Regions from separate parts of the Bacillus sp. CGMCC 1.16607 genome, predicted to be linked through region 2. Evidence: riboswitches for the same ligand, from Rfam matches in the RefSeq annotation. Region 2 holds a riboswitch; each other region holds the start of a gene.
The links. A riboswitch is a leader RNA that binds a small molecule or an ion and turns the genes downstream of it on or off. The one in region 2 is predicted to bind lysine.

Region 1 (10,024 bases), on a different contig from region 2:
GAATTGGAGAAATTGTCAATGTCGAAAGTGACATGCTTGGGAAATATATCGATCATTTTCTAGCGAAACGATTTAGCGGGGAACTTCCGAAAGGAAAATCGAGTATTACTATACAATTTTTGGAAGAAAATGGGTTCAAATAAGGAGAGATAATATGTTTGATCCGATTGAAGAAGCAATTTACGAATTAATGCAAGGTGAGGTAGTCATCGTTTGCGATGATGAGGACCGAGAAAATGAAGGGGATTTTATTGCATTAGCTGAAAAAGCCAAGCCTGAAGTTATCAATTTTATGGCTACTTATGGAAGAGGATTAATATGTGTACCAATTGAGGAGGAGTTAGCGCAAAAGCTTGAACTGAATAATATGGTTGCGCAAAACACTGATCCACATGGGACAGCTTTTACTGTGAGTATTGACCATAAATCATCGACAACAGGAATCTCAGCGTTCGAACGCTCTGCCACGATTTTACAAATGCTTAATCCTGATTCAAAGGGGGTTGACTTTAAAAGACCAGGACATATCTTCCCGTTAGTGGCAAAAAAAGGTGGGGTTCTTAGAAGGGCAGGGCATACAGAAGCAGCAATTGATTTAGCTAAGCTATGCGGTTCAAAGCCAGCTGGAGTTATTTGTGAAATAATGAATGAGGACGGTACAATGGCGCGAGTACCAGAACTCAGAAAAATTGCCGATCAGCACAAGTTAAAAATGATTACAATCAAGGATTTAATCGAATACAGAAATCGAAAAGATAAGTTAGTAAATCGTGAAATTGAAATCAAATTACCGACAGAATATGGAGATTTTAAAGCTGTGGGTTATTCTAATGTCATTGATAATAAAGAGCATGTTGCTTTAATTCTGGGTGAGATTAAATCAGATGAGCCTGTTTTAGTTAGAGTACATTCAGAATGTTTGACTGGGGATGTTTTTGGATCATATCGCTGTGATTGTGGGCCTCAGCTTCATGCTGCCTTAAAACAAATTGAGAAGGAAGGTTCGGGTGTGCTGTTGTATATGCGCCAAGAAGGCCGTGGGATCGGACTGATTAATAAGATGAAGGCTTATAAACTTCAAGAAGAGGGTCTTGATACTGTTGAAGCAAATGAGAAATTAGGCTTTGCAGCAGATCTGAGAGATTATGGCATAGGCGCGCAAATATTAAAAGATCTTGGAATTAAAAAAATGAAGCTTCTTACAAATAATCCTAGAAAGATTACAGGATTAAAAGGTTATGAATTGGAAGTTGTTGAACGAGTTCCTATTCAAATGGAAGCAAGAGATGAAAACGAAAATTATTTGAAAACAAAATATAAAAAATTAGGGCATATGCTTCATTTTTAACAATAGGAGGATTTTTAAATGAGTAAAATTTATGAAGGCCATTTAGTAGGAACAGGCTTAAAGATTGGTATCGTTGTTGGTCGATTTAATGAATTTATTACTAGTAAGTTATTAAGCGGGGCACAGGATGCATTAAAAAGACATGGTGTAAATGAGGAAGATGTGGATATCGCTTGGGTTCCTGGTGCATTTGAAATCCCTTTGATTGCTCAAAAAATGGCAAAAAGCAATAATTATGATGCAGTAATTACACTTGGAACCGTTATTAGAGGCTCGACACCACATTTTGATTTTGTTTGTAATGAAACGGCTAAAGGTGTGGCTTCAACAGCTTTAAATACCGGCATTCCTGTCATCTTCGGAGTGTTAACAACTGATTCCATCGAACAAGCAATTGAAAGAGCGGGAACGAAAGCAGGAAATAAAGGCTGGGAATCGGCAGTAAATGCCATCGAAATGGCGAATTTATACAAAGCATTTTAATCAAAAGGAGGTTTTGATATGAAAAAGAGTTTGGTGATTTTTGCTGCTAGTCTATTGATCCTTCTAAGCGGTTGTTCATTATTAAATGATGCGAAAAGTACGATTACATATGTAAAAGATGCAACAGACTACTTTGGTAAAGCAACAGCTTTTGCCAATGAGGCACCTTCTCTTGCCCAACAAGCTGTGAAAGATCAGCAAGCAGCTGATAAACTGCAGACATTGCTTCAAGAGATGAAGGTAGAAATGGATTCGTTTAATGGACTGGAAGTACCTGAAATGGCAGCAGACTTGCACCAACAGATTGTGGATAAAAATAATATTATTGCTCAAGGTATTGACGTTTATTTAAGTAATATAAAGGATGGCAAACTTGATCCTGCTGTTCTTGAAAATACAGAACTATTTCAAAGCGTACAAGACATTTCAAGCATCATTGATCAAATAAAAAATCTAGGTCAATAATTTTTAAATTCGGATTGCATGAACATGAAAAAACGTTTGGATTAAGCTCCAAACGTTTTTTTTGTCATGGATTTTCTAAATTACCGCTGTCAGGAGTTCTATTATCGAAATAATTTTGAAAAGCTTTTTTATTTGTATGGTTATTGCTTGTAAAATAAGGATTATTTTCCGTTGGATCTTTAGGGTCTAAATTAGTTTTAATAACAAGCATTGGTTGGTTAGGTTGTTCAGCAATAATACGGTCATCTAAGCTATCAAAATCGGGCATTGAGTTTTTTTTATCCACATTTTCACCTCCATGTATTAGAATGTCAATAAAGACCATTTGTTATGAATATTGATGGAAAGAAGGGATTTTTAATGGTTTGCCTAGCTTTTTATGAAGAAAGATTCAGAGCTCAATTATTTGAGTTTAGTTTGCCAAGTGAACAGCATCAATTTACAGGTCTACCAGTAGACGTGTTAGAAATTTCAGTTAAGGATAAAGATCGTTTCCCAATAGTCATACTAGATGAGGATGATGTTGTCGGTTTTTTTATCCTTCATTACGGTGAGGAGATTTCTTCATTTTCAAAAAATCCAAATGCTATTCTCCTTCGGGCTTTATCTATTAATTATAAGCATCAAGGGAAAGGATATGGAAAATTAGCGATGGAGCAATTACCGAGCTTTGTAAAGGAAAACTTCCCTCAATTTGACGAAATCGTTCTTGCAGTGAATATGAAAAATATTGGGGCAAAAAAATTGTACGATAATGTTGGATTTATCGATCGTGGAGAACGAAGGGTAGGGAAGATTGGTCCGCAATACATATTGCATTATGGCATTAAAACGAAATACAGTGGTTTAGTATAATATTACCTTTGACAGTTCACTTTTCAGAATGTATGCTTACTAACGTAATAAATAATTTCAAAATAATTATTCCCTCATCAGCTAAAAGATGAGGTAGAGGTCGCGATTTTTAATAGTAAATTGACTAAGGGTGAGAGTACCCGATAGAGGTTAATTGAAAGGAAACGTCGCCGAAGCGCCATAATTACTCTAGTTATGGTAGCTGGGACTGTATCGAATAGGTGCAGGACTGTCATAGTGTTTAGCTATGATGAACTATCCATTTGGACTGATGCGGTATTGTAAACACACCGTATTCAGGTGTGTTTTTTGTTGTTTAAAAATGAAGATTATCACGTTTTAAGTATATAAAAGGATAAGTGAGGAGTGTACAAATGAGCCAAAACAACAAGCTTGGATTTTGGGTTTTAACAGCGTTGGTTATCGGTAATATGGTAGGGTCAGGGATCTTTATGTTACCGCGTTCATTAACAGAAGCAGCCAGCCCTGCAGGCGTAATGGGAGCCTGGGTTTTAACTGGAGCGGGAGTTCTAATGATTGCTCTTGTTTTTGGAAATTTAGCTATCAGAAAACCTAATTTATCTGGTGGACCGCAGATTTATGCAAAAGAGCTTTTTAAGAAAGATTCGAAAGCATCGATTCTTTCAGGATTTATGGCTTCGTGGGGATATTGGATTGGTACTTTTGCGGGCAATGTAGCTATTATTACGACTTTCGCTGGATATTTATCGACATTTTTTCCTGTAATGACAAGTCAAGCAGAGCTTTTTAGCTTAGGTTCTTTTACAATGAAAGTTGGAAATGCTTTAACATTCGTCGTTTGTACCATTTTACTTTGGGGTACACATTTTATTATATTGCGGGGGCTTGAGCATGCTGGAAAATTAAATTTTTTAGCAACTGCAACAAAAGTTATTGGTTTCTTTTTATTTATTTTGGTAGGATTATTCGCCTTTAATAAAGCAAATTTACTTCCATTTGTGGCACCAAGAGCAGATGAGGTAGGGCATACAATTGGATTGTTTGGACAAATAAATAATGCGGCAGTAGCCACTCTTTGGGCTTTTTGTGGAGTAGAATCAGCTATGATTTTTGCTGCAAGAGCAAAGAAAAAAATCGATGTAAAACGGGCTACGGTTCTAGGACTTCTGATTACCCTTACCATTTATATTGGAATTAGTACTTTGGTGATGGGGATGTTAAGTCAAGACGTTCTTGTTCATTCAGAAAAACCACTAATTGATGCAATTGATACCGTATTAGGTCCAATTGGAGGTAAGGTTTTAGCTGGAGTTGGCTTAATTAGTTTACTTGGTTCTACAATTGGATGGGTGATGTTAGGGGGAGAAATTCCTTATCAGGCAGCAAAACAAGGTTTATTCTTACGATCATTTCTAAAAGAAAATAAAAAAGGACTTCCTGTTACTGCATTAGTCATAAGCAATGGATTAGCTCAATTATTTATTTTTTCGACGATATCAAGTTCGATTTCAGCTGCATTTGATTTTGTTATTTATATTGCTACATTGTCTTATTTAGTACCTTATCTTATTGCATCTCTCTTCCAGTTGAAGCTAGTCATTACTGGGGATACGTATGCCAATATGATGAAAGAACGCTGGATGGATGGGGTTATCGCAGCTCTTGCTACCACATATTCGATCTGGGTCATTATTGCAGGTACTTCTGATCTAAAAACATTTCTTTTTGGAGTAATTTTGCTAGGAAGCGGAATCGTTTTCTATAAACAAGTGTTAGGGAAGCCGAAGATGAAAAAGGCATCTACGGAAAAAATACCTGCTTAATTAAAAAGAGACTAACCTTCTTAAGCTCAGTTTAAGTTGGCTAGTCTCATTTTTTTATACTGTTTTTCCTAAAAAAGCTTTCAACATCCAAACATGTTTTTCTAAGCTGGAATGAATGGCCAATAGCATATCACTAGTAATTTCATCATTAGCTTCATCAGCAATAGACATACCTTCTTTTAATTCTTTTACGAGAAGAGAAAAATCATTTGAAACCGATTGAACCATTTCTTCTGCGGATTCACTTCCTGAAGCTTCTTGGATTGATGCCATATTAAGACAGTCTTTCATCGTTGCAACGGGCTTACCACCAATGGCTAGTAGTCTTTCTGCAAGTTCATCGATATGTAGGCTAGCTTCGTTATAAAACTCTTCGAATTTAGTATGCAAGGTAAAGAACTGATTACCTTTTACATACCAATGATAATTGTGAAGCTTAATGAATAACACTGACCAGTTGGCAATTTGCTTGTTAATGATATTAGTTAATTGATTATCCACGACAATTCCTCCATTCCTTCATAGGTATTCCCAATTATTATTTTTCCTAATAAGGGATTTATTAAACAAACTATATCTTCCACAAAATGAGATAAAACCTCTCAACAACGACAAAAAGACATAAAAAATTCAAAAAAACTTTAGTGTATTAACGTGATGGGGGTCAGTCCCCCATCGCTTTAAAGCGATGGAGAACTGACGCGCTTTCATTTATGACAGAAACTTGTCACAAACCTTTGAAGAATATTTGAACTTTAATCTGTTAATCAGTATAGGGTTTAAATATTTTTTATAATAGATTTATAAAACATGGAGGTGTTTCGAGATGAATATGACGACTATTATTGAGTTAGAAAATAGTGAAGTAGAGCAAATTACAGGTGCGAAATTGGTTTTTATCCAGGAAAAAATTAATGATAATATTGTTGAAACTTGTGTAGAATGTTTTAAAATAGAAGGACTAGAAGAATGTATGAAAACTGATGAAGCTATGCAAATAGTATTTAACAAGCTTAAGCAGGATGGCATTATCCCAGAGCAAATACAAGATTTCTCATTTCAAATGCCTTCATGTGAACGTATCAAAAAGGATGTTTACAATGAAAGTGATATGCCTCAAAAAGTGATTATAACTTATATTTCCTGAAATAATGGAAATTTTTTTTAAAGAAATAAAGGGAGTTTTATCAAAAAACTCCCTTTTATAAATTCGCATTAATTAAGTTTCATTTTTGTTATGATTCGTCCTGAAAAACCACCAATTCCAATCACCTAAAAGCTTCATTAATGCAGGTACAAGAAGGAGTCTAACAATCGTTGCATCGATAAAAATAGCAATGGCGATTCCGATGCCAATTTGTTTAATTGGCATCACTCCTGTAAAGGAAAAAGCCCCGGTAATAACAATCATAATTGCTGCAGCCGACGTAATAATTTTACTAGTGGAAGTTAAACCTTTAACTGTTGCGTAACTATTATCTTTTGTTTCTAAATAAACCTCATGAATTCGAGAAATGAGAAACACTTCATAATCCATTGATAATCCGAATACAAGACTGAACACAAATACGGGTAAAATTAATCCGATTGAAACGGGTTCAAGATGAAAATGACCGTATTGAAAAATCCAAACGACAATGCCAAATGTAGCTCCTAAACTTAGCATATTCATAAATACAGCTTTAATGGGAATAAGAACCGATCGAAAAGCAACGGTCAAAATCAATAGGGTGGAGGCAAGAATGAATAATAACCCGTAAGGAGTTTTTATATATATTTCATCAAAGATTTCTTGTTCAAACTTTACTTGCCCACCTAAATACATACGGAAGAAAGTGTCTTTGTCCTCCCATTTATTTACCCATTTACGAGTATCAGCATCGCTTTTTTTCTCATTTAAGTAAACTTTCAAAAGCATTTTGTTTTTACTTATTAAAGTTTGGAAATTCCCTCTGAATTTCGGATCATTTTGCCACATTTGAAAAAAAATCTTAGCATTCTCTACTTTTGAAATGGAAAAGGGTGATTCGATAAACGTAACCATTGGATCTTTTTGAATACTTTTTATAAAATGAGTTGCATGTTCAAAATGCTTTTCAGTGGTAATTTCATCCTCGGTTTCTATTACCATTATTAGTTCATTTTTTTCTTCACGACCTTTAGGAATAAAATGCTTCTTATATTTCTCGAATGCAATTCTAGATTCATAATGAGGTGGTAAAGAATCCATTCCTGGTATCGCTAGTCGAATATCCTGAATCGGTATTAGGCATGCCAACAGAGCGGCCAACGATACCATGGTAATAATAATCGGATAGCGCATCACTAATTTGGCGAAGCCATTCCAAACCTTTTCATCTCGCCCTTTTATCTTTAATAATGGTAATGCATGTATTTTTCTTCCTAAAAAATACAACATCATTGGTAATAATGTTAAGGATGATAAAATGGAAACGAATACAACAATCATTCCGCCGATCGCGACATTTTGAAAAATATCGATTTGGATAAACAAAAGCCCAGACAAACCTATAAATACACAGATACCTGAGAAAATAATCGAACGACCAGCAGTACGTAAAGTGGTGATTAGGGCATCATCAAGAGAAGTTGATTGGATTTCTTCTTTATATCGGTTAATGAAGAGAAGAGCAAAATCAATACTTAAGGCTAAACCAATCATTGGAACAATATTCAAAATAAAAATACTTAAGTCTACAAAGTGATGAAAAAAATAAACAATTCCCATACTAACGAAAATGGAACTTACACCAATGATTAAAGGGATGCTCGCAGCAACTAAACCGCCAAAAGCTAATATTAAAACAATCAAAGCGATTGGTAAGCCAATCATCTCGGCTTTTGCTAAATCCTCTTGGCTAGCTTGATTTAAATCTTCAACCATGATTGGCTCACCAGTGACGGATATCTTGCCCATATTATTTTGAGCCGTGATTTTTTTTAATTTTTTTAAGATCGGTTTTAAATCATTCTCATTTAACTCTTTAAAAAGTAAGATCCCGAAAGCAACGTCCTCTTTCATCATATTCGAGAATTGGAGGGGAGAAATTTGTTTTTGAAGATGGGAAAGATGTTTTGTTTTTACAAAATAATCCTCAATCGATTTTTTCCAGCTTTCAAATGATAATGTCTTTCTCTCAAACAGGATAATGACAGGAATGTTTCCTTGGCCAAACTCCTTCTTTAATAGATTATTCGTCTGTTTATAAGTGCCTTCATATTCAAAACCGTTGCCACTTAATACATCCGGTAGTTTAATGGCAAAAAAGCCAAAACCGATAATGAGAAAAGCCCAAATGATAGCGAGCAAATATCGGTAATGAAAGATTCCACGATGAAATATTTTCACCATACAAGTCTCCTTATCAACTTAAAATAGGCAAGTAATCCATCTTATTATGCACTTCATCCCTTTTTCAAATACGAATTTACAAATGTAAAACCCTCATTTTACAAAATTTCACGAAAGAGTTAAAATAGAATTAAGTTTTCATAATATCTTTGAAGGTGATGATGGTGGAGCGAGATACGAAGATCAATAAAGTGATTGAAGCAGCGAAGCTTTTTTATTTACTTGATTACAATCAAAGCGAAATAGCAAAATTATTAGGTGTTTCTAGACCAACTGTATCTCGCCTTTTGCAGCAAGCGAAAAGCGAAGGTATTGTCCAAATAAAAATTAAGGATCCAGCTGAAGATGTAAAAAAGTTAGCATTACAGTTAGAAGAAACATTTCAATTAAAAGAAGCACTTGTGGCTTCCATCCCCCAATATGAAGATCAAATTATTAAAAATTATTTAGGGGAAAAAGCTGCCAGCTATATAAATAATATCGTTCAAGATGAAGATATTATCGGGGTTACGTGGGGAACTACACTATATCATGTTGCGATAGAATTGAAGCAAAAATTTGTCCGTGATGTAAAGGTAGTTCAACTAAAAGGTGGTGTCTCACATGCTGAAACGAATACATACGCTTCAGAAATTCTCTATTTATTTGGAAAAGCGCTTAATACGACACCTCATCACTTACCTTTGCCAGCAATTGTCGATCAAATCGTTGTAAAAAAAGCAATGGAAGCTGATCGTCATATTCGAAAAATCCTAGATTTAGGGAAGCAAGCGAATATTGCCTTATTTACAATAGGACCAGTAAAAAAAGAATCACTTCTGTTTCAACTAGGGTATTTTACCGATGAAGACATAAAATCTTTATTCAGTTGTGCAGTTGGAGATATATGTTCACGATTCTTTGATAAAGATGGAAATGTCTGCAATCCCCATCTTAATGACCGAACATTGGGCATTGATTTAGAGGAACTGAAAAAGAAAGATCAATCGATATTAATCGCTGGTGGTGCTCATAAAATAGAAGGTATTTATGGGGCATTAAAAGGCGGGTATGCCAATGTGTTAGTGACCGATCAGTTTACGGCGCGTTTTTTGCTAGATAAAGAAAATGTTGCTGTTTACTAATTTTCTCTCAATTTTTTGTGAAAACTACATAAAAGCATTTAAATGGAAAGGATAGATAAATAATGACAACTAATATTGCAAACATGATTGATCATACAGCTTTAAAGGCGAATACGACAAAAGAGGAAATTTTAAAATTAGTAGAGGAAGCAAAGGAATATAAGTTTGCATCCGTTTGCGTTAATCCAACTTGGGTTAAAACAGCTTCTGAATTATTAAAAGATACTCCAGAAGTAAAAGTATGTACTGTTATCGGTTTCCCGTTAGGGGCAAATACACCTGAGGTAAAAGCATTCGAAACGAGCAATGCCATCGAAAATGGTGCAACTGAAGTCGATATGGTAATAAATATTGGTGCACTAAAAGATAGGAATGATGAATTAGTCGAAAGAGATATTCGTGCGGTTGTGGATGCAGCAAAAGGAAAAGCTCTTACAAAGGTAATTATTGAAACTTCATTGTTAACTGATGAAGAAAAAGAAAGAGCTTGCCAAATCGCTGTAAAGGCCGGTACTGATTTTGTAAAAACTTCAACAGGATTTTCTACAGGTGGAGCTACTGTTGCTGATAT
Region 2 (10,024 bases):
TTTTTCGAATGACAGAAAGTTCAGAGACGATGAATGTAATGCTTTGGAGTGTTTTGCCGAGACCCATATCATCAGCGAGTATACCTCCGAAGCCATAACTTGCCAATGTTTTTAACCATTTGAACCCACGTTTTTGATAATCCCTTAAAATAGGGGTTAGACTCTTTGGTACCTCAAACATTAACCGTTCTGGATGGTAAAAATTATCTAGAAACGCGCGAAACGATTGTTCAAATTGAAAAGTTTCTGGGTGATCGACCGTATCAAGAAGCTGAAGCCCCCTAACAATTGGAACATTTAAGCCACTTTCCAGATCCTCATGCTGGATCGGAACTGCATGAAGGAAGCGCTGAATCTCTTCAAATTCTCTTGATTCTAATGAAAGTAATGACCCATTCATTAATCGATAATATTTCCGTTTTTCCTCAAGTGCCTCAAGGATTTCACGGATGTGTTTTTCGAAAATACCATCCATCTCAAATTTAAATTCAAGCCAATTGGTCCGTTCCTTTTGGACTTTTACTCGAATTTTGGGCCGAGCATTTTCTCTAAATATCCGATTTCTCACAGCTGTTGTCGCATAAATTTGGACTAGCTTTTGAAGCTTCGGAACGGTATGATACAAGAACTCATACTCAAGTTCTTCATTATGTAAAAAATAACCGCCATCCGTCTTTGCGAATTGACTGTCTTCCATTAACTGCAGAATCTCGCTCTCTTTTTCTAAATCTCTTATGATGACGGAGCGTGAAGACTGTTCTCGTTCCTCTAAAGGATGGATCACCGAGTTTTCATAATGAAACTCTAGACCGGCAAGCAATCGATTTTTTACTCTGTCTAAATAAAGCTTAGCAATAAGAGGGGTCTTATCAAATTTACTTGCTACAGCTTTTGCTATTTGAACGTGACCAATTTTTTTTAATCCTGGAAGCACTTTTTCTAAAAATAGTTCGATTTGCACTTCTGGTATTGGAATATCGCATGTTTCAGATGCCTTTAGCATTTGTTTAAGCTCCAAAAGACGTTCACAGTCATTCTGATTCATATGGATTAACCTATCATTATATAAAACGAGACTATAGGCATGGAAAACTATAAGTGGATCCAGACCTGTTATTCTTAGTTGATAGCTAGAGTCCTCAGCCTCTCTAAGTTCAAAGTGTAAAGGAACCTTTTCGTCCGAAAAGTGAATTTTTTTAAACACTTCTTCGGCATACTCTAGCTTTATTAATGGTAGCTTAGTAAGGAGAGGCTCCAGCTGATCCCAGGAAGAAGGGGGAATAAGTAACAAATGGTCAGCACTAGGATTGATAGATGTTTCTATAAATATTTTCTCATCGTCGATGACACGAATTAACTGCTTTATAACAGCGTCAACATCTTTAGAAAAGCAATACATGCTTGGATTATATGTAAATGAACGTGAAAGGATTCTTGGCATTCCTTCCTTCACATGTTCAAGAAAGTCTCGAATAGTTTCTACCTTAAATGAGCCAATTCTCAACTCTACTCCAAAGAGATACTGATCATTTTCAATTAATACAGGTTGAAAAATAAACTCGACATCAAGAACTTCTCTATTTTCAAAATGAAGTTGATGGCTACTGGATCGTTTTTGTTTATCACTAAAGAGATTTAGCAATCCATCTGCAAGTGTTTGATTATTTATTTTCAAACCATTTGGAACCGTTCCTTGACGTTGATGTTCATAAATGGCAATTAAAACAGCGGCAATATGTTGACATTCCTTTTGAAAGGACGCAAGCCTTGGGCAACTGCATGTCGTTAGAAGATTTCTGTTCTCATCTTTTTCAATTGTGACTTGGAAATCTTCTGCAGCAATAACCGTTGCCTCACAACGATCAGGACTATAATGGTTGAAAAGAACCTTATTCGTTCGATAAAAAGAGTCTCCTCTTTTGAAGGAGACTGTACCACACAAATCTTGAATGATCTTATGATTTAATTTGATATTCAGTTTGATTGCTCCTTCCAAAGAACTTTCCTTAAATTATAAAGGTTCTAACAAGAATAGCAAAGTTCTAAGATTGAAAAAAGGTCCCTTCAACCAAATGGATGCAGGAACCTTGAAATGATTTAGTTATAATTTTTCGGGTTTGGACCGTATTCATTAGCTCCTGGATCGCTATCCAAGAACATAAAAATAATGATAATGATCCATCCGACAAAAGGAATTAAAGAAATAAGGAGCCACCAACCACTTCGCCCTGTATCATGCAGCCTTCGAACACCAACGGCAAGAGAAGGAAGCAATACAGCTAAAGAATACAGGCCGCTTAGTAAAGGAGGCCAATCGAGCATTCCTTCTAGAAATCCAAGAATAAAGGAAATGATCAGGTTAAATAATACAAACATCCAGTATTCCATACGTCTTGCTCTTCCACTAAAGCCAACATAGTTCTTCAGTACTTTTAAATACCAGTGCATAGATATCACCCCTTGTAATTGATTAATTACACTTGTAGCGAGTATTATCTCCTAATATTTACACCTCATGCATATAATTTATGCGAGATAAATTTACTTTCCTTATAAAGTCCTAGGATATATAGTTATAGTAATCATTAATTTAACTGAAAGGATTTTCATCATGAACAAAGTTATCAAAGTCCCGCTTTTAACGTATGTAAGAATTTTTTGTATAGTGGCTGCATATGGAATCGCATTCGGGTTACTGACCCATAATTTTTTACCTGAGGTTCAACTAAGTGTCATCCTCATATTAGTTGTTGGATTTTTTGCCTTTAAAATAATTAACTATTTAGTAGTTTCGCTTGAAGTGAATGAAAATTCGCTAGTTTTTAATGGTTTTTTCAAAAGGGGAATCCAAATTCCATTTAATCAATTGAAGGAAGTTGATTTGGAAGGTCCATCTCAATTTAATAGTAATTACAGATTAGCCTTTTTTGGGAACGGGAGCCAAAATCGACAAGTATTTGCAAAAATTCCTCTATATTGGTTCCGAAGAAGTGAAATGACAGAACTATTGATTGAAATTCAACAAATGAACCCTACAGTTCAATATGAGAAGCAAGTTAGTCTTTATATGATCGGTGATGATAAGAAAAAACTTCTTGTTAATTATTTACTCCAGAACATTATATTGTTTGGGTTGCTTATTTTTCTGATTATAAAATACCGCTAGAGTAATAGAACCACGTGAATGGTGTTAAAGATCTTTCTGGTAGAAACTAAATTTATGAACAAGTCCAATAGAATTGTGAACTTGTCCGATAGAACACTTAAACTGTTCGATATCCGGCTGTAATCGTCCGATAGATGGCGCAATTTGTCCAATAGGAACTAAAACTTCCCTGTTAGAACTAAAAAACTATGCAATAAATCCAAAATTGTCCACTAAATCCATGTAAGGCTCAAAAAATAAAAAAAGCTTGCGCAAATTAGTGCAAGCTTTTCCCAATCTTTAAATTCCTAGAATTTCAGCGATCTTTTCTTGATCAAATCCTAGAATAACCTCTTCACTTTGATCGTCTTTAATTATTGTTGCTGGTGTTGCAGAGGCACCTAATGCAATGAGCTCGTGCATATATTGATCATTTTTGCGAATATCTCGATCCTCAAATTCGATGCCATTTTCTTTTAACCACAATTTTTCCGCATGGCACGGGGGACATGTTTCTTGAGTGTAAATAATGACTTTTTTCATCTTCATTCCTCCTGTTACTTTTTTTAGATAATTGTACCACTAACACAACTGTTTTTTCCAAGAATCCGTTTTAAGATCGTATTATTTTCAAAAGTGCTTTTCAAAATTAAGTATGATATCCGTTTTAAAGCAAGCAATAAAATTTGATGGGAAGATATTAGTTTGATGATATAGAATAGCTGAAAAGGATATGAAAATTTATCGAATTGGCTTTAGTGAATCGCTAAAGAGCCTTCACATTCTTTTAAAAAAGCAAGTGCCAGCTGCACTTGTTTTTTCCGCCTCATCATTAAATATTAGCAAGCTGATAAATCGCCCTTGCGTAAATGGCGGTTGCTCTATACAAATCTTCTAATTCCACATATTCATTGATTTGATGTGCTGTATTTTCTTTCCCAGGGAAGACAGCTCCATAAGCGACACCATTTTCAATGAATTGAGCATAGGTAGCTCCACCTGTCGTTAATAGATGCGCTTGTTCACCAGTTTCTTGCTCGTACGCCTCTTGAAGTACACGAATGATAGGCTGATCTGATTCAACATAATGTGGTTTCTTTTCTCTTACTTCATCGATTTCAAAACCATATTCCTTCACTACTTCACCTAATTTTTCAATCGTTCTTAAATATGGTGTTTCAACTGGACAGCGAATATTTAACGTTAAGTAGGCGTCTTCGTTCGAAACATAGCGAAATACTCCTGCGTTTACGGTAAGTGGACCTGTAATATCATCAGAAAATGCGATGTTCAACTTTTCCCCAAATGGATCTTCTGCAATTCGATCTGAAATGAATTGTACATACGAATTCCCTGATACTTCTCCTACTAAAAATGTGGCAAGCTTTGCTCCTGCATTGATTCCTTTATAAGGCTCCATTCCATGGGCAGACCTACCTTTTAAGGTTAAACGTAAGCCATTTTCTGTTTGTTTCGTGGAATAAGCAAAGTTTTCCTCTTTACAATAGGAAGAAAATTTCTCTTCTAATTGGTTAAGGCCATTTCCACGGAGTAAGCATTCTGCATGGTCAGGTACCATATTTCCTTTTTCCCCAGAATAGAAAGATACTAGTTCATAATTTCCGCTTGAATGGTATTCCTTTTTTAATCGAACGACCGCATTGATTTGTCCTTTTTCAGCATGAATAATAGGAAACTCAGCATCTGGAGCAAATCCTGTAAAAGGTTTGGGCTCGACTTGAACGTATTTCTTCATGCAGGTCATGCCGCTCTCTTCATCGGTGCCAAAGATAATTCTTACACGATGCTTTAGCGATAATTCGTTTTCTTTAATAATTTTAAGAGCGTAGTAAGCGGCAATCGTTGGACCTTTATCATCAATGGCTCCACGTGCGAATAATTTGCCGTCTCTGACTGTTGGTGTAAAAGGTTCGGATTCCCATTCACCAGTTACAGGAACGACATCTAAATGACAAAGCACGGAAATATAATGTGGTGCATCAAGCGGACCAATTTCCGCAAATCCTACATAGCCTTCAATATTCCTTGTTCGAAACCCATCCTTTTCTGCGGTGTGAAGCATAAAATCTAAAGCTTCTTTAATATTTACTCCCATAGGAGCCGATTCCGACATTGATGATAAATCTTTCACACTTTTAATCGAAAGTAAATGTGACAGATCCTCTAGTAACTTTTGCTTTCTTATTTGAACTTCTTCCTTCCAATTCAAAATAATTCCTCCTTAAGTTTTTAGATTTCATTTCTTGCAAGATGTATATCAACATATTTACTATAATTTACTAGATTTGAAAAGTTAATTGGTTAACTAATTAACTAGTGATTAACCTAATTAAAACAAGTTAAATTATTCCTTAAAATGGTATGTATTCAACTGAAAAAGCCAATACCGTTCGTAACCTACTTTATTCAATTCAACTTGAGGAAGGACCTTATGAGTGAAGCAAATATTCGAAAAGTTCTTCAATTAGGTGATGATCCGGAAGTGTTAGCGAATGTGATTATAAATAATGGCTCTGAACCGACTAATGATCGTAATTGCAATGAAGGTGGCATGTGTGGATGGGATATCCTTTAGAGATCTTCAAAATGAAATGATTAAGCCAGAAATTTAAAGAAGCGAACAGTTTAGCCTGTTCGCTTCTTTAAATCGGATATGATCTAACTTTCCTACTACAATCAATTCGTCACGGCGATGATGCCTTCTTCATCATCCAATACGAGGTTAATCCCCACATAAGGGTCTCTGTTCAAATATTCATCCAACCATAAACGTAGTGCTTCAATAATATTTGCTGTAATGAGTACCTGTTTTCGGTCGTCTACATAAACCTCCGCAGAAAATCCATAATCATCGTCATACATAAGTTCTACTTCGACTTCTTCAGGCTTTATTTGCTTTTTGCGAGCAATATACACGCAAATGGCGTTAATAATATCCTGTTCAGGTAGAATTATCTTCTCCATTGGTTATTTTCCTCTGTTCTCTTTTTAAACATATATAAGTTAAATATTTTACGAATAACAGCGATTAAAATAATAATCCCGATCACATTAATCATGAAGCCAAGTATGGACCCTAGGAATCCCATGTTTGCAAACATACTACCAAACAATAATCCAGCTAGTCCACCGACCATCATACCTTTCATAAAGCCGCCTGAACGTTTTTTATAAGTAGTAGCTGACTTGTTGGTAGTCGTGTTGTTTTGCTTCTTTTGGAAAAACGAATTTGTATTAGTGTTAGAACGATTAGTGTTAAAACTTTTTTTACCTGACTTATATCCTTTAGCCTCTACGCTGTATGTGTGGTCTTGAAACACAATATTTCCAACTGGTGAGAAGAGTAAAGAAGTCGTAAGTAAGGCTGCGATTATTTTTTTCATTTTATTTCCTCCATATTTTAGTGTTATTTTTAAAGATTAATGTTTCATTTTCTCTAACTTTGATGGAATCTGCAAATGATTAGATTGCTGTGCCCCTCCCTTATAAATCAAAAAAACCTTTACCATAAATGGTAAAGGTTAAATAAATACTATCATCCCTTCACCATATTGGCAAAGGTCTCGCAAACAACATCAAGTTGCCAGTTAAGCCGGTGATGTACTCATCACGTATTGACGACATAACTGTTAGCTACTCCCCTTTGGAGTATTAAGTTTATAAATCATCGTTTATCATTTTATCAACGATAGGTATATTCTAATATAATTTACGTCTAATTTCAACTTTTAAAAAACGATCAAGTAACTCTTTTACCTAAATTTGCTAGGTTGACAGATTCCAATGGATGATGTAGTCTGAACATATAATTTAATAGACCTCACTTTTGCGGTGAGGTAGAGGCGCGATATTTAATAGTCTTTAGTGGAGTTCCGAGAAACGATGATGCTATAGAGAAGGAAATGTCGCCGAAGTTAGTAATATTCTCGAGTATTACTTGCTGGGTCTGCAGTTAAGAACTGCAGGACTGTCTCAGGTAAACCCCCAGTTTACTTGAGTTGTGCTATCTCATTATGGGAAAGAAGAGGACTTTAGGGCAACTATAAATGTAGCGACCTGAGTTTATCTCAGGTCGTTTTTTGTTTATTTAAAAAATTACTAGAGGAGAGACAAAAATGAGAAAGATATCATCATTAATAACTATTTTAGTACTATCAGTTATCGTTTTATTAGCTGGATGTGGGACAAGTGGGAGTTCCAAGTCGTCATCAGGATCATCATCGGAAAAAGAAACTTTTAAAGTAGGTCTTGAAGCGGGCTATGCTCCATTTAACTGGACGCAAATGGATGATTCCAATGGTGGAGTGAAAATTGATGGCAATGCGGAATATGCTGGCGGTTACGATGTAGAAATCGCTAAAAAGATTGCTGATGGTTTAGGAAAAGAATTAGTGATCGTGAAAACAGAATGGGATGGTCTTGTACCAGCATTAACTTCTGGTAAAATCGATGCCATTATAGCAGGGATGTCACCGACAGCAGAACGTAAAAAGACAATTGATTTTTCTGACAACTATTATAAATCTAATCTAGTTATGGTAGTGAAAAAGGGTGGCGCGTATGAAGGAGCTACTTCGATTCAAGATTTCAAAGGGGCTAAAATAACAGCTCAATTAAATACATTCCACTACTCAGTAATTGAACAAATTGAAGGTGTAAAACAACAGCCGGCAATGGATAATTTCCCAGCAATGCGAGTAGCACTTGAATCAGGAATTATTGATGGCTACGTAACAGAACGTCCGGAAGCGGTGAGTGCTTCAGCAGCAAATGGCAACTTCGCTATGGTTGAATTTACAGATGGATTTAGCACATCAGAAGATGATACAGCCATTGCTGTAGGTCTTAAAAAGGATAGTGAACTAACTGAAAAAATTAATGAAATTTTAGCAAACATCACAGAGGAAGACCGTACAAGTATTATGGATACGGCTATCAAAAATCAGCCAGCAGCAGAATAATAAAATGATACCGGCTGCTTCTTTTGCAGTCGGTTATTAATTTTAAAGGGAGGATTAGTATGAGCATCGATTATATTGTATCAATGATTTCAAGCAACTGGCCGATGTTCCTTCGTGGAGCAGGGATGACACTTTTTATCTCTATCATTGCTACGATTATTGGCGCACTGATAGGATTAGTTGCAGGGGTGATTCGTACCATTCCCGTGCCCGAGCGAAAGGCTAAGAGAATATTTCTAAAAGTGATCAATATCATTCTTACGATGTATATCGAATTTTTCCGAGGAACACCAATGATTGTTCAGGCTATGGTTATTTTTTATGGTTCTGCATTAGCTTTTGGTTTAGATATGGACCGAACCTTGGCAGCGATCATCATCGTTTCGATCAATACTGGTGCTTATATGGCTGAAATTGTGCGAGGTGGAGTCATCTCCATTGATAAAGGACAATTTGAAGCGGCTCAGGCGATCGGTATGAATCATATTCAAACGATGCTTCATGTTGTATTGCCACAAGTAGTCCGCAATATATTACCGGCGACAGGAAATCAATTTATCATCAATATTAAAGACACGTCCGTACTTAATGTCATTGGGGTGACGGAACTTTATTTTCAAACAAAAACAGTGGCAGGAATCAGTTTCAAGTATTTTGAGCCATTCTTTGTTGCGTGTGTATTGTATTTCATTATGACGTTTACAGTAACAATAATTCTACGTTATTTTGAAAGAAAACTGGATGGACCAGAAAGTTATAGCATGATTGGAAGTCATGGGCAAGTAACGCCAACTAAAGAATAAATTGCGAAGGAGGAACACATTTGGAAAAAGTCATTGATATTCAACATTTGAACAAATCCTATGGAACGCATGAAGTATTAAAAGACATTGATTTTTCAGTCAATAAGGGAGAAGTTGTCTGTATCATTGGTTCCTCTGGATCTGGTAAATCGACTCTCCTTCGTTGTATTAATCTTTTAGAAAAACCAAGTGGCGGTCAAATTATTTATCATGGTGAAAATATTTTGGATGATAAGCACGATATTCACGCTTATCGTACGAACTTAGGGATGGTTTTCCAACAATTTAACTTATTTAACAATCACAATGTCTTAAACAATTGTGTCGTTGGGCAAGTAAAAGTGTTAAAGCGATCCAAAGAAGAAGCAGAAAAAGTAGCGATGAAATATTTGAAAGTCGTTGGGATGGATCAATATATAAACGCCAAGCCAAAACAATTATCGGGCGGTCAAAAACAACGAGTAGCCATTGCCCGAGCCCTTTCAATGGAACCAGATGTCATGTTATTTGATGAACCAACATCGGCTCTTGATCCTGAAATGGTTGGAGAAGTTTTGAAAGTGATGAAGGAACTAGCTGAAACGGGTTTAACGATGTTAATTGTTACGCATGAAATGGAATTTGCAAGAGAAGTATCGGATCGTGTGGTCTTTATGGATAAGGGAGTCATCGCAGAAGAAGGAAGTGCCGAGCAAATTTTTAACCATCCAACACAAGAGCGAACGAAGGAATTTTTAAAGCGTACGTTAAAATAACATCTTTGTAACAAGGGTTGTCAATCTAAGAATACTATGACAGTATATAAGCATAAAAGAAAAGAAAGCATAATATTTTCGAACTTCGAAAAATGTCCAGCTCCAGCGCCTAGCCCCTCGAGGTCAAATGTTCGCCAGCCAAAAAGTCAAAGAACGACTTTCCGGCTGGCGAAGCATTTGCTTGTCGGGGCTAATCAAGGCGCTTCCGCTTTTCTTATAGAATGGAGGAAAAATGAAAATGTCTCAACTACCTAATTGCCCAAAATGTCAGTCAGAATATACATATGAAGATGGAAGTCTTTTTGTCTGTCCAGAATGTGCCCACGAATGGAATCTAGA
Region 3 (10,024 bases), on a different contig from region 2:
GCTGTGTACCACCAAAGCGACGGAAATCTAGTAAACCTTCAGGTGTACGATTAAACATTACACCCATACGGTCAAATAAGTGGATAATTCCTGGTGCCGCTTCTGCCATTGCCTTTACCGGTGGTTGGTTTGCTAAAAAGTCACCACCATAAATCGTATCATCAAAATGGATCCAAGGAGAATCGCCTTCCCCTTTTGTATTTACAGCTCCGTTAATACCACCTTGGGCACAAACAGAGTGAGAACGTTTAACAGGAACTAATGAGAATAAATCTACCGGTGTACCGGCTTCTGCAACCTTAATTGTTGCCATTAAACCAGCTAGTCCGCCACCGACAACTATTACTTTACCTTTACTCATCGTGACTCACTCCCTTTTTTCGTAAATCTTTCAAATTTCAATAGTTTTTCGAATTAGATAAATGCTAAAAGTGTACGAACAAATGCAATGGAAGTGGCAATAAAAATCACGATCGTCACATATGTAGAAATGACTTGTGAACGTGGTGTTACGGTAATGCCCCAGCTTACCATGAAAGACCAAAGACCATTTGCAAAGTGGAAAGTCGTTGAAATCACACCAACAACATAGAACCAAAACATAAATGGATTGGATAAAATATTTTCCATCATTTGAAAGTTAACTTCTGAACCAAATGCAGCAGCTACACGAGTTTCCCATACATGCCATGTAATAAAGATTAATGTAATAACCCCTGATACACGTTGTAGTAAGAACATCCAGTTTCTAAAGAATCCATAGCGACTTGCATTGTTTTTAGCAGTAAAAGCGATATAAAGTCCGTAGATTGCATGGAAAAGTAAAGGTAAAAAAATAACTAATGTTTCTAACACATAACGAAATGGAAGATGCTCCATAAATCTTGCAGCTTTGTTAAAGGACTCTTCCCCTCCAGTAGCAAAATGGTTGACAACCATATGCTGCATTAGAAATAGACCAACTGGTATTACCCCTAGTAATGAGTGCAATCTGCGATTGAAAAACTCTCGATTACCTGCCATCATGTACCCCCCTTAAATTTTAAAAGATAAATTCTTCCCATTTTCCCCCTATTAATGGAATGAGAAACCCTTCATCACTGTGAAAAAAATTCGACACTTTTCTTACAATTATGTGACATGTTCATTTTACTCCCAACATCTTAGAGCGTCAAGAAAACGTGTACAATTATTATTTTCTGAAAATAGTTTTTATAATACTCTGAATATTTAAATAATAGGTAATTTTATATTAACATTTATTTTGCTATTTAATAATTTCCCCATACAATCATAATTTTTTTTGCTCATAATAAAAATGATATAAATGTCGAACAAATTTCCATTCATTTTTTTGATAAAAATAGGGGAAATTTGATTATAATAGAATAATAGAAAGAGGGGGAGACATATTTTGAGGAAATTCCGTAGTCCAGAACCCGAAGTAGAGATGGAAGATATCACTATACCTTCGTTCGGATATGATCTTGTTCGTGAGGAACTGTTAACAAATATACTCGGTAAAGATGCACCCGATATATTATATTGGTCAGGAAAAAATCTTGCGCGTTCTTATCCATTACAAAGCATTACAGAAATTATCGCCTTTTTTGAAAAAGCAGGCTGGGGGCAATTATCGATTAAAAAAGAGACAAAAAACGACATTTTTTTCGAACTAACAAGTCCTCTCATCATCTATCGATTTCAATCGAATAAAGAGACACATTACAAAATCGAAGCGGGCTTTTTGGCTCAACAAATAGAAACACAAAATGGTATGATAACTGAAGCCTTCGAACAGGTACATAAAAAGGCTGGAACCGTTGAATTCACTGTAAGATGGGATCGAAAGGATACTACAGAAATGTAAATAAAATGCTTCCAATGTGATAAAGACACATTGGAAGCTTTTTATTTTAAGCCTTCACTTTATTCCCAGCAAGCTCAAACGTTTCATGTAAAACTTTTACAGCCTCAAGCATATACTTTTCTTCTACTACTGTTGATACTTTAATTTCTGATGTACTGACCATTTTTACTTGAATCTGATTTTTTGCTAATGCATCGAACATTTCAGCTGCTACTCCTGGATTGGAAATCATCCCTGATCCAACAATGGAAACCTTTGCTAATTGAATTTCACTTTCAATTCGTTCGAATTTTAATGTCTCTTTATTTTTTTCTAAAACTTGTAAAGTCTTTTCTAGATCTTCAGTTTTAATGGAAAACGATAAATTTGTTGTTTCCAGCTCAATTGTACTCTGAATAATGATATCCACATTGATATGATTTGCTGCAAGGGTAGTAAAAATCGTAGAAAGGCTTGTTAATGAATTAGGCAACCCCAACACCGTTACTCGAGTTATTTCATCTTCAAACGCCACTCCGCGTACGACTAAATTTTGTTCCATACTTGCTTCCTCCTCTATGATGGTCCCTGATTGTTTTTCCATACTTGATCGAACTTCTAATGGAATTTGATAATTTTTAGCAAATTCAACTGCTCTTGGATGTAAAACTCCTGCTCCTAAATTGGCTAGCTCGAGCATTTCATCATATGAAACTGATAGTAATTTTCTCGCTTCTTTCACATAACGTGGATCAGTCGTGTACACTCCCGTTACATCTGTATAAATATCACATTTATCGGCATGAAGTGCTGCCGCTAATGCCACAGCTGTTGTATCGGAACCACCACGCCCTAAAGTTGTTATTTCTCCAGAATCTGTTACTCCTTGAAAACCTGCTACAACAACTACATGTCCTTGCGAAAATTGCTTCTTAATAGCTTCTGGATTTATGTTAGTAATTCGAGCATTACTATGAATATTTTCAGTCAAAATTCCAGCTTGCCAACCAGTATAAGAAATGGCACTTACTCCTTTTTCTGCGAGCGCCATAGCTAGCAATGAGATCGTCACCTGTTCACCGGTCGAAAGAAGCATATCCATTTCTCGCTTAGACGGATTTGAAGACAGTTCCTTCGCTAAAGATACTAATTGATCTGTTGTTTTTCCCATTGCAGAAACAACGACAACCACATCATTTCCATTATTTTTTTCTTCCAAAACGCGTTCAGCAACATTCATTATTCTTTCAGCACTACCTACGGATGTTCCACCAAATTTTTGAACAATTAAGCCCACAACTTCCCCTACTTTCAACAATATGTTTTCTATATATTTTCCTAAAATAAAAAAAAGCAATAAGAGTTAGTCTCTCATTGCTTTATAAACGTAAATAAAATTACGCGCCACAATGTGAGATAGCTCTCCAAGATCATTCATCTTGACAATCCTACATTTCTTAAACGCAGGACCAGCAAAGAAAATACTGAGTTTCCCTTCACTTCGGCGAGCAATCCTTTCAAAGTTTTTCACAGAAGCTCAGGACTTCTCCAAACTTTTACTATTAAGGCTCGCACCTCTACCATCACTTATTAAATTAAATTTTTTGATAATTAAATTTCCACTTATTATAGCATATGGGCATTTCGCGTACAACCTTATTCTTGCAATTTTTTCATTAGCTCAGCCGCTACATTTGTCGGAATGCCAATGGAAGTAAAATCCTCTAATTCTGCTTCCTTCATTTTTTTTACAGATCCAAAATGCTTGAGAAGAGCCTTTTTTCTTTTTTCACCAATTCCCCCGATTTCATCCAATAATGATTGAAAAGCTCCTTTGCCACGAATTTGTCGATGAAAGGTAATGGCAAAGCGATGAACCTCGTCTTGTATCCTTTGTAAAAGATAGAATTCTTGGCTCGTTCGACCTAACGGAATTGTTTCTAATGGATTTCCATATAAAAGCTGAGAAGTTCGATGCTTCTCATCTTTAGCAAGACCAGCTAATGGAATATCTAAACCAAGCTCATTCTCAAGTACATCCCTAACGGTTTCAATATGACCTTTCCCACCATCAATGATAATTAAATCAGGTAGTGGTAAATGATCTTGCAATACTCGAGTATACCTTCTTCGAACCACTTCCCGCATTGATTCATAATCATCTGGACCTTGAACCGTTTTAATTTTATATTTACGATATTCTCTCTTTTCGGGTTTTCCGTCAATAAAAACCACCATTGCTGAAACAGGATTTGTTCCTTGTATATTGGAATTATCAAAGGTTTCGATTCGATGTGGAGTATATATCCCTAGCGCGGCACCTAAATTTTCAACTGCTTTAATCGTGCGGTCCTCGTCTTTTTCTATTAATGAGAATTTTTCTTTTAAGGCTATCCCAGCATTTTTTTCAGCAAGTTTGACCAGGTCCTTTTTCGGACCAATTTTAGGCTGAATGACTTTTACTTGCAGAATTTCCTCTATGATTTCTGCTTCTAATGAATGAGGGATAAGAATTTCCTTTGGTTTAAAATGATTTGCTTTTGTGTAAAATTGTCCTAAAAAAGAAAGCATTTCCTCTTCAGGCTCGTTATAGATGGGAAATAGGGAGACATCCCGCTCAATTAATTTACCTTGTCTTACAAAGAATACTTGAACACACATCCAACCTTTATCCACTGAATAGCCAAAAACATCACGATCTGTGAAATCATTCATAGTAATTTTTTGCTTTTCCATCGTTGCTTCAATATGAATAATTTTATCGCGATAATCCTTTGCCCGTTCGAAATCAAGTTCTTCCGCAGCTCCATTCATTTTTTCTGTCAATTCTTTTTTAATATCCTTATATCCACCGTTTAAAAAACGAGTAATTTCATCGGTAAGATTCTTATAGTCTGATTCACTAACTTCTTTCACACATGGTGCTAAGCATTGTCCCATATGATAGTAAAGACATACGCGGTCAGGGAGGGTGCTGCATTTTCGTAAAGGATAAATTCGGTCTAATAGCTTTTTCGTCTCATTTGCAGATTGCACATTAGGGTATGGGCCAAAATATTTACCTTTATCTTTTTTTACTTGTCTAACTGTGATCAACCTTGGGTGTCTTTCCGCTGTCAGTTTAATAAAAGGATAACTTTTGTCATCCTTTAACATGACATTATATTTAGGGTCATGCATTTTTATTAAATTAATTTCAAGTAATAAGGCTTCTATATTGGACGATGTAACGATATATTCAAAATCCTCAATCTCACCCACAAGTCTTAATGTTTTTCCATCATGTGAACCGGTGAAATAAGAGCGAACTCGATTTTTTAAAATTTTTGCTTTTCCAACGTAAATGATTGTACCCTGTCGGTCTTTCATTAAGTAGCAACCAGGCTGGTCAGGAAGTAAGCTCAATTTATTTTTAATATTTTCATTCATATCTGACCACCCCCTCATTTTTCTTTCTTATTATACCTTTACCGTATATATTATTAAAGTGATAAACCATGGATAAAGCATAATAAAAGCCTAAGTAAACGAATGTTTACTTAGGCTTTTATCTTATAAATGCTTATTTAATAAGTTTTCTAATGCTTCTTTTGGTTGGAAGCCAACTACTTTATCGACTACTTCTCCGTCTTTAAAAACAAGTAAGGTTGGAATGCTCATGACGCCATATTTACCAGCTGTTTCTTGGTTATCATCGACATCAAGTTTAACGATTTTTACTTTATCGCTCATTTCAGAATCAAGTTCTTCTAAAACAGGAGCGATCATTTTACAAGGTCCGCACCATGGTGCCCAGAAATCTACTAAAACAACGCCAGAATTTGTTTCAGTAGAGAAATTTTGATCTGTTACATTTGTAATTGCCATAATAGAAATGCCTCCTAAATAATACTGAAAATACTAACGTCAGTATATCATTCAATAACAAATCATGCTAATAATTTGCTTCTTATGTAAAATTCCCTCAGAAACCTATCACTATTCACACGAAATAAAAATGACTGATCAAATGATCAGTCATTTTATTAATTAAGCATTTACCTTTAATTTTTTAAACTCTTCAGTTAACATTGGAACGACTTCAAATAAGTCTCCAACGATCCCATAGTCAGCTACTTTGAAGATATTTGCTTCTGGATCTTTATTAATCGCAACGATTACTTTTGAGTTGGACATTCCAGCTAAATGCTGAATTGCACCAGAGATACCACATGCAATATAAAGATCAGGAGTGACAACTTTACCTGTTTGACCAATTTGTAAAGAGTAGTCACAGTATTCAGCATCACAAGCTCCACGAGAAGCACCAACTGCACCACCAAGTACGTTAGCAAGTTCTTTCAATGGTTCAAAGCCGTCTTCGCTTTTCACACCACGTCCACCAGCAATAACTACTTTTGCTTCGGATAAATCAACGCCTTCTGATGTTTTGCGTACAATTTCTTTGATGATTGTACGTAAGTCTTTAACATCTACAGAAACAGAGGAAACTTCACCAGTTTTTGATTCATCTTTTGCTAAAGGCGCAATATTATTTGGACGAATCGTCGCAAAAATTAAACTGTCAGTAAAGATTTTCTTTTCAAATGCTTTTCCTGAATAAATTGGGCGAGTAAAGACAACATTTCCACCAGCCACTTCAATAGCTGTCACATCGGAAATTAATCCTGCTTCTAATTTTGCAGCAACTTTCGGTGCTAAATCTTTACCTAAAGCTGTATGTCCTAGAATTAAACCCTCTGGTTTTTCTGACTCCATTACTGCTAATAAAGCTTGGGCAAAGCCGTCAGATGTATACGATTTCAATTTTTCACTTTCGACGACGACAACGCGATCCGCACCGAAGTGAATTAATTCTTGTCCTAACGCATTTACAGACTCACCTATTAAAACTCCAACTACTTCTCCGCCTTCTGAAACTGCTTTCCCTGCTGCTACAGCTTCAAATGAAACATTACGAAGTGAGCCATCGCGTACTTCACCTAATACTAAAACTTTTCTAGCCATTTATGAAACCCTCCTGTGCATTAAAATTATGAATTTATTAAACTACTTTTGCTTCAGTATGAAGAAGTTGAACTAATTCTTTCACTTGGTCGCCTAAATCACCAGTTAATACTTTTCCTGCTTCTTTTTGAGCTGGTAAATAAATTTCGATGGTTTTAGTTTTTGCCTCTACATCATCTTCTTCTAGGTCTAAGTCATCTATCTCTAGCTCATCTAATGGCTTTTTCTTCGCTTTCATGATTCCTGGTAAAGAAGGGTAACGAGGCTCATTTAAACCTTGTTGAGCTGTTACTAAAACTGGTAATGTCGTTTCGATAACTTCAGAGTCACCTTCAACATCACGGACAATCAATACATTTTTACCATCAATTGTTAGCTTCGTGATTGTAGTTACATATGGAATGTCCAATAGTTCAGCAACACGAGGGCCAACTTGACCCGAGCCACCATCAATCGCAACATTTCCTGCTAAAATTAAATCAGCGTTTTTATCTTTTAAGTATTCAGCAATGATTTTTGAAGTAGTAAATTGGTCTCCATTTTCAATATCATCTTCAATATTGATTAAAACTGCTTTGTCAGCGCCCATTGCAAGAGCCGTTCTTAATTGTTTTTCAGCTTCTTCTCCGCCAACGGAGATGACAGTTACTTCTCCACCTTGTGCATCACGTACTTGAATAGCTTCTTCCACCGCATACTCATCATAAGGATTGATGATAAATTCTGCGCCGTCTTCATTTATTTTTCCACCTGAGATGGAGATCTTTTCCTCTGTATCAAAAGTTCTTTTCAATAAAACATAGATGTTCATGTTTTCCCCTCCAGAGTCATTCGTTAGTTTGAAAAAAAATTATTTACCTTTAAATTGTGGCTCTCTTTTTTCTAAGAAAGCTTGAATGCCTTCTTGTCCATCTTCAGAGCCAAACACTTTGCCAAACAGTACCGCTTCTTGTTTTACTCCGGCATAAAATTCAGGAGTTTTAGCATAATTTAATAGCTCAATGGCTGCACTAATTGATACTGGACTTTTCTTAGCAATTTTTCTCGCAATCTTGTAAGCGTTTTCCATTAACTCATCATCAGGATATGCATGATTAGCTAATCCACACTGTACTGCTTCGATTCCCGTTATCGGATCGCTTGTGAAAAGCATTTCAGCAGCACGAGCTACTCCTACAAATTTAGGGAGACGCTGTGAACCCGCAAATCCAGGAATTAAGCCCAGTTGTAATTCTGGCAGACCTAATTTCGCATTTTCTGTTACGAGACGGAAATGGCAGGCCATGGCAAGTTCCAATCCACCACCAAGTGCTGCACCATGAATAGCTGCAATAATTGGTTTGGGAAATTTCTCCATTCGTTCGAATAGGTTTTGACCGTATTCACCAAGTTGTGAAAATTCCTCTTCAGATTCCACTTCTGTAAATTCTTTTATATCTGCTCCTGCAGAAAAGAATCGACCCTCTCCATGAATGACAATCACTCGAATCTCGTTGTTATGCTCAATTTCATCTAATACGGCTGACAATTCCTTTAAAAGCCCTGATGATAAGGCGTTTGCTGGTGGTCGCTCAATCGTAATGGTTGCAATCTTTTCTTCAAAAGACCACTTTAAAAAATCCATTTCTTATCCCCCTTCAGAATACACATTAGGAAGTAGGTATTTTAGAATAGCCACAGCCATTGATTAAGAGCTGATGAACGGCTGATGATAGAGAGATTAAATCATATCGCTGTTCATTCATTACCCATGATGTAATCGTTTCATCCATCGTTCCAAAAATCATTTGGCGTGCAAGCCTTACATCTAATGTTGGGCTAAACTCACCTTTTTGCTTACCTTCTTCTAAAATAGTATCGACTACATGCAAATAGTTTTTTAGTACTTCATTAATTTTCAGGCGCAAATCTTTATTCGACTGTCTTAATTCTAATTGTGTCACAATTGCTAAGTGGCGATCTTCAGAAAGAAGTTGAAAATGAGATTCGACCATCATTAATAATTTCTCTACTGCACTGTCTTTTCCTGCAATTTTATTTTCGATTTTTTCAATAAAGGTTCCCATTTTTTCTTGAAAAAGTGAGATCAAGATATCTTCTTTATTTTTAAAATAAAGGTAAATGGTTCCATCTGCAACTCCTGCTTGTTTTGCAATTTTCGAAACTTGGGCTTGATGATAACCATTTTCGGCAATAACAACTACAGCCGCATCAATAATTTGCATATATTTAGGTTTGTTTTTTTTCATTCATACTCACTCCAATGATGACTCTTTACATTAATAAAAATATGAATGAATCATCATTCATATTTTTATAATAATAAGAAACTTGATTAATGTCAAGAACACACGCAATATTATTAGAATATTTTCATTATGGAATGATGGACAAGCTGTGTGCAAAAATGAAGAGTCGATATTCGACTCAATAAAGTCTTTTACGCTTGTTTAATATCATCTAATTTTTTCTTTTCCTCATCAACAAGTGCTCTACGCAAAATTTTACCGACAGCTGTTTTTGGTAGCTCTTTTCTAAATTCATACATTCTAGGCACTTTATAAGCAGCTAAATGTTTTCTAGCGAATTGATTCAATTCATCTTCCGATACGCTGGAACCTTCTTTTAATACAACGTAGGCTTTAACTGTTTCACCCCGATATGGGTCTGGGATACCAGCTGCAACCACTTCTTGTACTTCAGGGTGCTCATATAAAACCTCTTCAATTTCACGAGGATAGATATTATATCCACCGGCAATAATCATATCTTTCTTCCGATCAACAATATAAAAATAACCATCTTCGTCCATATATCCTAAATCACCTGTTAATAACCAACCATTTCTTAATGTTTGTGCTGTATCCTCTGGTTTATTCCAATAGCCCTTCATTACTTGCGGTCCTTTTATAGCAAGTTCCCCTACTTCACCTGGTGGTAGCGGTTCTCCTGTTTCCAACGATAAAATTGCAGCATCGGTTTCAGGCCAAGGTACTCCAATACTACCCTTTATTCTAGGACGATCCCATAAGAAATTCGCATGAGTGACAGGTGAGGTTTCTGTTAACCCATATCCTTCTACTAGTTTTCCTCCCGTTACCTCTTCAAACCTCTGTTGAACTTCAACTGGAAGGCCAGCTGAACCACTAATACAGGAATCAATAGATG

Region 1: linked by a shared signal. The riboswitch ahead of ACFSO7_RS03130 (amino acid permease) and the one ahead of ACFSO7_RS15165 (transporter substrate-binding domain-containing protein) in region 2 are both predicted to bind lysine.
Region 3: linked by a shared signal. The riboswitch ahead of ACFSO7_RS20095 (aspartate kinase) and the one ahead of ACFSO7_RS15165 (transporter substrate-binding domain-containing protein) in region 2 are both predicted to bind lysine.

The regions. Positions count from the first base shown of each region.
Region 1 is NZ_JBHUJX010000008.1:61,160-71,183, forward strand. It holds gene ribE (riboflavin synthase) at 1-143, shown strand, start outside; gene ACFSO7_RS03105 (bifunctional 3,4-dihydroxy-2-butanone-4-phosphate synthase/GTP cyclohydrolase II) at 155-1,348, shown strand; gene ribH (6,7-dimethyl-8-ribityllumazine synthase) at 1,367-1,831, shown strand; gene ACFSO7_RS03115 (DUF6376 family protein) at 1,850-2,296, shown strand; gene ACFSO7_RS03120 (hypothetical protein) at 2,361-2,582, opposite strand; gene ACFSO7_RS03125 (GNAT family N-acetyltransferase) at 2,657-3,151, shown strand; lysine riboswitch at 3,238-3,417, shown strand; gene ACFSO7_RS03130 (amino acid permease) at 3,526-4,956, shown strand; gene ACFSO7_RS03135 (Dps family protein) at 5,011-5,457, opposite strand; gene ACFSO7_RS03140 (hypothetical protein) at 5,783-6,103, shown strand; gene ACFSO7_RS03145 (MMPL family transporter) at 6,176-8,329, opposite strand; gene ACFSO7_RS03150 (DNA-binding transcriptional repressor DeoR) at 8,494-9,453, shown strand; gene deoC (deoxyribose-phosphate aldolase) at 9,516-10,024, shown strand, end outside.
Region 2 is NZ_JBHUJX010000022.1:24,597-34,620, forward strand. It holds gene ACFSO7_RS15125 (DEAD/DEAH box helicase) at 1-1,978, opposite strand, end outside; gene ACFSO7_RS15130 (DUF805 domain-containing protein) at 2,098-2,448, opposite strand; gene ACFSO7_RS15135 (hypothetical protein) at 2,612-3,166, shown strand; gene ACFSO7_RS15140 (glutaredoxin family protein) at 3,446-3,688, opposite strand; gene pepV (dipeptidase PepV) at 3,978-5,375, opposite strand; gene ACFSO7_RS15150 (hypothetical protein) at 5,598-5,741, shown strand; gene ACFSO7_RS15155 (YxcD family protein) at 5,843-6,130, opposite strand; gene ACFSO7_RS15160 (hypothetical protein) at 6,118-6,549, opposite strand; lysine riboswitch at 6,996-7,180, shown strand; gene ACFSO7_RS15165 (transporter substrate-binding domain-containing protein) at 7,282-8,127, shown strand; gene ACFSO7_RS15170 (amino acid ABC transporter permease) at 8,187-8,930, shown strand; gene ACFSO7_RS15175 (amino acid ABC transporter ATP-binding protein) at 8,951-9,685, shown strand; gene ACFSO7_RS15180 (zinc ribbon domain-containing protein YjdM) at 9,924-10,024, shown strand, end outside.
Region 3 is NZ_JBHUJX010000025.1:716,318-726,341, forward strand. It holds gene sdhA (succinate dehydrogenase flavoprotein subunit) at 1-361, opposite strand, end outside; gene ACFSO7_RS20085 (succinate dehydrogenase cytochrome b558 subunit) at 415-1,023, opposite strand; gene ACFSO7_RS20090 (YslB family protein) at 1,415-1,870, shown strand; gene ACFSO7_RS20095 (aspartate kinase) at 1,917-3,146, opposite strand; lysine riboswitch at 3,259-3,437, opposite strand; gene uvrC (excinuclease ABC subunit UvrC) at 3,506-5,278, opposite strand; gene trxA (thioredoxin) at 5,402-5,716, opposite strand; gene ACFSO7_RS20110 (electron transfer flavoprotein subunit alpha/FixB family protein) at 5,879-6,856, opposite strand; gene ACFSO7_RS20115 (electron transfer flavoprotein subunit beta/FixA family protein) at 6,894-7,667, opposite strand; gene ACFSO7_RS20120 (enoyl-CoA hydratase) at 7,707-8,480, opposite strand; gene ACFSO7_RS20125 (fatty acid metabolism transcriptional regulator FadR) at 8,506-9,105, opposite strand; gene ACFSO7_RS20130 (long-chain-fatty-acid--CoA ligase) at 9,297-10,024, opposite strand, start outside.